2 regions of the Thermoanaerobacter brockii subsp. finnii Ako-1 genome follow, and region 2 is predicted to be linked to the other one. Evidence: predicted binding sites of a transcription regulator. Region 2 holds the regulator's gene; the other holds the start of a gene.

Region 1 (3,218 bases), 900 kb from region 2:
TTACCAAAAAAGGAGAAGAGCTGTGCGGGGACAGCGTTGAGGTTATGCAATCCGAAGACGGCATAATTGCCGTAATGGCCGATGGCCTGGGGAGCGGGGTAAAGGCCAGTATACTTTCCACTCTTACCGTAAGGATTGCTTCTACCATGATAAAAAACAGAGCTTCCATAGAAGAAGTGGTCAGGACCCTGATTAATACTCTCCCAGTGTGCCGCGTCCGGCAGCTTGCTTACTCCACTTTTTCCATTCTCGAGATTAACGATGACGGAGAGGGAAGGCTTTTTGAATTTGATAATCCACCTGTGATCTACATCCGGGACGGAAGGGTTCTTAAGCTACCTTACAGGGAACTGAGGGTGGAAGAGAGGAGGATTCTGGAGTACCGGTTTGAAGCCTTTCCGGGGGATAAAATATTCCTGGTAAGCGACGGAGTCATTCACGCAGGGGTGGGAGGTGTCCTGAACCTGGGATGGCAGTGGCCTAATGTGGCCGAATACCTGCAGAGGCTTGACAGAAGTGGATGCTTCGTGTCGGAAATGGTGGACCAGCTGATCAAAACGTGTAGCCACCTTTATTCCGGTAATCCGGGGGACGATACCACGGTCGTGGGAGTAGGTTTAAGAAAGTCGGAGCTGATCACGGTACTAGTTGGGCCCCCTGAAGATAGGTCAAAGGATACAGAAGTCGTGAAAAAACTTATCGACAGCGAAGGCAAAAAGGTGGTCTGTGGAGGTACTACTGCAAATATTGTTTCTAGGGAAACTGGAAGGAAAGTAGTCACAAATATGGACTATGCCGACCCGGCTATACCTCCCGTCGGTAGCATAGAGGGAATAGACCTCGTAACCGAAGGTTTGATAACTTTAAGCAGGTGTGTCGAGATACTGAGAAATTTTGTAAACACGTATTCCTTTTCTCCCCACTTCTTGGACGATATAAGGAAAAAGAAAGACGGAGCTTCAATGCTGGCAGACCTGCTTGTCAATCGCTCCACCCACATCCGATTTCTGGTGGGGCGAGCGGTCAATCCCGCCCACCGGAATGCATACCTGCCGGAAGGCGTAAGCGACAAGCTCAAGATAGTAGAGGAACTGGCCCAAATCCTGAAAAAATGCGGCAAGAGGGTGTATATAGAGCTTTATTAGATGAAAAAGAGGCATTGGCTGCTCAAGCCGCTTTTTATATTTTTGCTGTTTTTGAGACATTTAAAAAGGATTTCACACATTTTAATTATACCAGACAGAAGGGAGGCAGCCTCTACTCTTTTTATTGTATTTTCTTCTTCAATGTTTTTGCAATTATTCTCCAAGTGGTAAATATGTCTATACCTATTCAAGAAATTTTTTTGAAAAACTCTTGAAAAAAATTTTTATGGTGGTATAATGTAAAATAAAAGTTGCATAATTATAAATTAAATATTGTATTTATACAGCAAAGAATATTTTTTTAACACTTTATGCATAAATATAAATTAAAACGTATATATATTAATTGGCGATAAAGGATGTAAACAAGGGAGGCAGTTTTAAATGGTGAAGGTAGGAATATTTGGGGCAACGGGTTATACAGGGGTCGAACTTATAAGAATACTTTCAAAGCATGAAAAAGTAGAGATAAAATATCTTTCTTCTCAAAGTTATAATACCAAAGCAATTTCGGATGTTTATTCATCCCTCATTGGTTTTTGCGACAAAGTGTTGGAAGAGGTAGACTTCCAAAAGGCAATGTCAGAGTGCGATGTCATATTTACGGCTTTGCCTTCAGGTCATGCTTCAAAAATCGCCAGAGAAGCTGTAAAAAAAGGAGTAAAGGTGATTGACTTAGGAGCTGACTTTAGATTTGACGATTATTCTGTCTATAAAGAATGGTATAGTGGAGATTATGAGGATTATGGAGATATTAAAAGAGTATATGGTATCCCTGAAATTTATAGAGATGACATAAAAGAGGCTCAAGTTGTAGGAAATCCTGGATGTTATCCTACAAGTGTTATATTAGGGCTTATGCCTCTTTTGAAAAATGGCATAATAGAGGGGAATATAATTGTTGATTCAAAGTCAGGAGTATCAGGGGCAGGTCACAATCCCTCCTATAACAATATGTATGCAGAATGCAATGAAAACATAAAAGCGTATAATGTTGCAAAACACCGACATATTCCAGAGATGGAGCAAGAGCTTTCAAAAATTTTTGGTGAAAAAGTGTCAGTTGTGTTTACACCCCACCTTGCGCCAATGACAAGAGGAATTTTAAGTACTATGTATTGCAAACTAAAAAAAGATATGGATGTAAACACTGTTTATAATATTTATACTGATTTTTATAAAAATGAGTATTTTGTAAAAGTGCTAAAACCAGGCAATTACCCTGCAACAAAAAATGTGTATGGGTCGAATTTTTGTCACATAGGGTTTGAAGTTGATAAGCATACTAATACTTTAATAGTTATGTCTGCCATTGATAATCTCGTTAAAGGGGCCTCAGGCCAGGCAGTGCAAAATATGAATATTATGTTTGGAATAGAGGAAAATACAGCACTTGATATTGTTCCAATATATCCATAGATAAAAGATAAAAACAAAAATAAAAAAGGATGTGGAGGATTTGATAATGGAAAAATTGGAGATTTTAGAAGGAAGCATTGAACTGCCGAAAGGCTTTTTAGCTTCGGGAATCTTTGCCGGGATTAAGAAAAGAAAAAAAGATGTCGCACTCATATATTCTGAAAAAGTGGCAAATGCATCAGCTGTATTTACAACGAATAAAGTTAAAGCGGCACCAGTCATTCTTGATATGGAAAGAATAAAAAAAGGAGTAGCACAGGCGATTGTTATAAACAGTGGCAATGCCAATGCCTGCACAGGAGAAAAAGGTTTTGAGGATGCGGTTAACATGGCAAAAAAAGTGTCACAACTTCTTAAAATAGATGAAGAAAATGTGCTGGTATGTTCGACAGGAGTGATTGGTGTACCTCTTCCTATGGAAAAAGTTTTAAAAGGGATTGAGGCTGCGGCAGAAAATCTTTCAACCGAGGGTGGGTACCAAGCGGCTGAAGCTATAATGACAACAGATACTTTTTTAAAAGGTGTGACAGCCAAGTTTGTAATAGAAGGTAAAATTGTTACAATGACAGGGTTTGCAAAAGGCTCAGGTATGATACATCCAAATATGGCCACAATGCTTTCTTTTGTACTTACAGACGCGAATATAACTAAAAC
Region 2 (3,218 bases):
TAACACGCGATCCTCCCATAATACGAGCTAATTCATTTATTTTGCCTTGATAGTCAAGTTTTTCCATATTTATATAAGTTCTTTCATTTTTTGTAATTTTGGAAATTCGATAATGTGTATCTGCCATAGAGGCAATTTGAGGTAGGTGAGTAACACAAATCAATTGATGTTTTTTAGAAAGATATGCCATTTTTTCAGCTACTAATTGGGCAGTTTTCCCGCTTATTCCTGTATCAACTTCGTCGAAAATCAAAGTGGAAATTCCATCTGCGGAAGCGAGAATAGTTTTTAACGCCAGCATAATTCTCGAAAGCTCACCACCAGAAGCAATTTTAGATAAAGGCTTCAAAGGTTCTCCTCTATTTGTAGAAATTAAAAATTCAATTTTATCAAATCCTGTTTCAGTAGGTTCTTCCATTTTTTCTATATTCACTTTAAAATAAGCATTTGGCATATTAAGTTCAACTAAAATTTGATTTATATTTTTTTCTATATTATCTGCTATTTGCTTCCTTTTGAGATGTAATGCTTCACCAACTTCTAAAATTTTTTCCCATAACTTTTGCTGCTTAAGCTTCAATTCTTGTTGCTTTTCTTCAAAATTTAATATATTCTCTAATTCTCTTTTTTTATTTTCTTTAAATTCTAAAATATGCTGTATTGTAGGTCCATATTTTCTTTTCAAGGAATTTATTTGATCTAATCGTATTTCTATTTCCTCTAAACTTTGCTGATTAAAATCTAAGCCATTCAAGTAATCCCGTACCTGTAAGGCACAATCCTCTAATTCATAGAGAATATTCTCCAGCTTATCTTTTAAGTTTTTTAGCTTTTCATCTATAGAAAGGGCTGTTTCTAAATTTTTTATTACAACATGTAAATTATCTAAAACAGAAAAGCCTCCACTACCTTCATACAAAATTTTGTAACTAGAATTCATAGCGGTAAATAATTTTTCGAAATTCATAAGCAAATTTCTTTTTTCTAACAACTGTGTTTCCTCTTCTACACTCAAATTCGCCTTTTCAATCTCTTCAATTTGATACTTCAAAAGGTCAATTATTTCATTCTTTTCTTTTTCATCTTTAAAAAAACTTGAAATCTCTTTTTGTATCTTTCTATATTCTTCTAACACCTCCTTAAATCTTTCTTTTAAACTTTTAAACTTTTGGTCACCAAAATTATCTAAAATAGAAAGATGTTTTGTATTGTCTAAAAGAAACTGATGCTCATGTTGACCTAAAATATCTACCAAGAAAGCACCTATTTTACTCAAAAAAGAAAGAGGCACTATTCTGCCATTTATCCTACAATAACTTCTTCCACTGCTTGTAATTTCTCTATTTATTATCAAAGTATCATCCTCTTCTAAATTCAAACCTACTTCTTCTAAAATTTCTACAATTTTATCCTTGTTGGAATCCACAAAAAATATTCCTTCTACGATAGCTTTTTCTTCACCAGTACGTATTATATCTCTACTGGCTCGACTACCTAAAAGCAGCAAAACCGAATCAATAACTATAGATTTCCCTGCCCCTGTCTCTCCAGTTAATACATTGAATCCTTCTTCGAATTGTAATTCTACCTTGTCAATGAGTGCAACGTTTTGGATGCTAAGTGCTAAAAGCATAACAAAACCCCCAGAAATCACTTGACTAACTTTTTGAATTTTTCCAACAATTCTTGAAGAGCTTCTTCATTTCTCACTAAAACAAAAATGGTATTATCTCCCGCTAATGTGCCTACTATATTCTTCCAATTTAATGTGTCAATGGCCTCTGCTGCTGCAGGAGCTGTGCCTGATAACGTTTTTATGACTATGATATTTCCGGCATAATCAACGCTCACTATAGACTCAGACAATAAAGTCATTAGTCTATCTGTAATATGGCTATCTACTTTTCCCATCGGGGCGTATTTATATCTTTTTCCATCCTCTGTTAAAACTTTTATCAGTCTCAATTCTTTTATATCTCTTGACACAGTCGCTTGAGTCACATCAATACCTTGTTTTTGAAGTTCAGCTGCTAACTCTTCCTGTGTTTCAATTTCTTTTTCAGAGATTATTTCAAGAATTTTAGCGTGTCGAGCTATTTTCATCATATTAGTCTTCACCTCTTTTTACTTTTTATCTTTCTGTAAGTTTGTCCCTCAACAAGTCAAAAAAATTGGTATTTTTTACTCTTATGAGATTGGTATATTCATTGCTCTTTTTAATGTAAATTATGTCTCTATAATCAAGTTTATATCCCTGTTGCCCATCTGTTGTTATCATTAAATCTTGATTTTCTTCGCTTATTTCCAACCTAATTACATCATCTGGTGAAACTATTATAGACCTCGAATATAAAGTATGAGGACAGATAGGTGTTATTATTATAACTTCTACTGTAGGATATACAATAGGTCCTCCTGCTGAAAGTGAATAAGCAGTTGAACCAGTAGGAGTTGCAATTATTACTCCATCTGCTAAATAAGTATCTACATAATTATTATTGACATAGGCATTTATACGAGCCATTCTTGAAAAAGCTCCTCTTGTAATGACAATGTCATTCAAAGCTCTAAAATTAATAATCTCCATATCATTTTTAACTACATTTGCCTCTAGCATCATCCTTTTTTCTACTGTATATTCTCCTTTATATATTTTATCTAAAGAAACAAACACCTCATTCATATCTACTTCTGTAAGAAATCCAAGATGACCTAAATTCACAGCAAAAATAGGCGTCCCAAAAGGTGCACAAAGCCTTGCAACATTTAAAATAGTACCATCTCCACCTAAAGCAATTATGAAATCAGATTTACTATATATATCTGTGGATTTTTTACCATATTCATCATAACCCATTTTAGAGGCAACTATTTCATTAAGATATGGTTCAGAATCATGTTCCAATAGCCATTTTACTACAGATTTTGTCACTTCTAAGTCTTTATCTTTATTAATATTTGGAATTACACCGACTTTTTTCATTATAATATCACCACATTTATCATATTCTACAAAAAAACAAATTTTCCTGCTACAAATTTTTAAATGCCTCTTTTACAATTTTCGTAATGTCAAAATTGTGTTGCTTTTCAATTCCCTTTTTGCCGTAAATTAAATACTCTATATTGCCTTCTGCCCCTTTTATAGGAGAATAGGTAATACCTATTATACCGTAGTTAAACTTTTGAAACAAAGTCACAATTTTTTCAATCACTTC

The links. The regulator ArgR, encoded in region 2, controls arginine synthesis, uptake and breakdown. The targets are predictions, from matches to a motif close to ANTGNATAAANATACA.
Region 1: a site for ArgR is predicted at 1,396-1,411, ahead of argC (N-acetyl-gamma-glutamyl-phosphate reductase). Genes of this name have one in related genera too.

The regions. Positions count from the first base shown of each region.
Region 1 covers NC_014964.1:250,219-253,436, forward strand. Annotated here, with positions in the region: gene THEBR_RS01130 (PP2C family protein-serine/threonine phosphatase) at 1-1,145, shown strand, start outside; gene argC (N-acetyl-gamma-glutamyl-phosphate reductase) at 1,530-2,564, shown strand; gene argJ (bifunctional glutamate N-acetyltransferase/amino-acid acetyltransferase ArgJ) at 2,611-3,218, shown strand, end outside.
Region 2 covers NC_014964.1:1,150,671-1,153,888, reverse strand. Annotated here, with positions in the region: gene recN (DNA repair protein RecN) at 1-1,633, opposite strand, end outside; gene THEBR_RS05625 (arginine repressor) at 1,651-2,106, opposite strand; gene THEBR_RS05620 (NAD(+)/NADH kinase) at 2,132-2,983, opposite strand; gene THEBR_RS05615 (TlyA family RNA methyltransferase) at 3,033-3,218, opposite strand, start outside.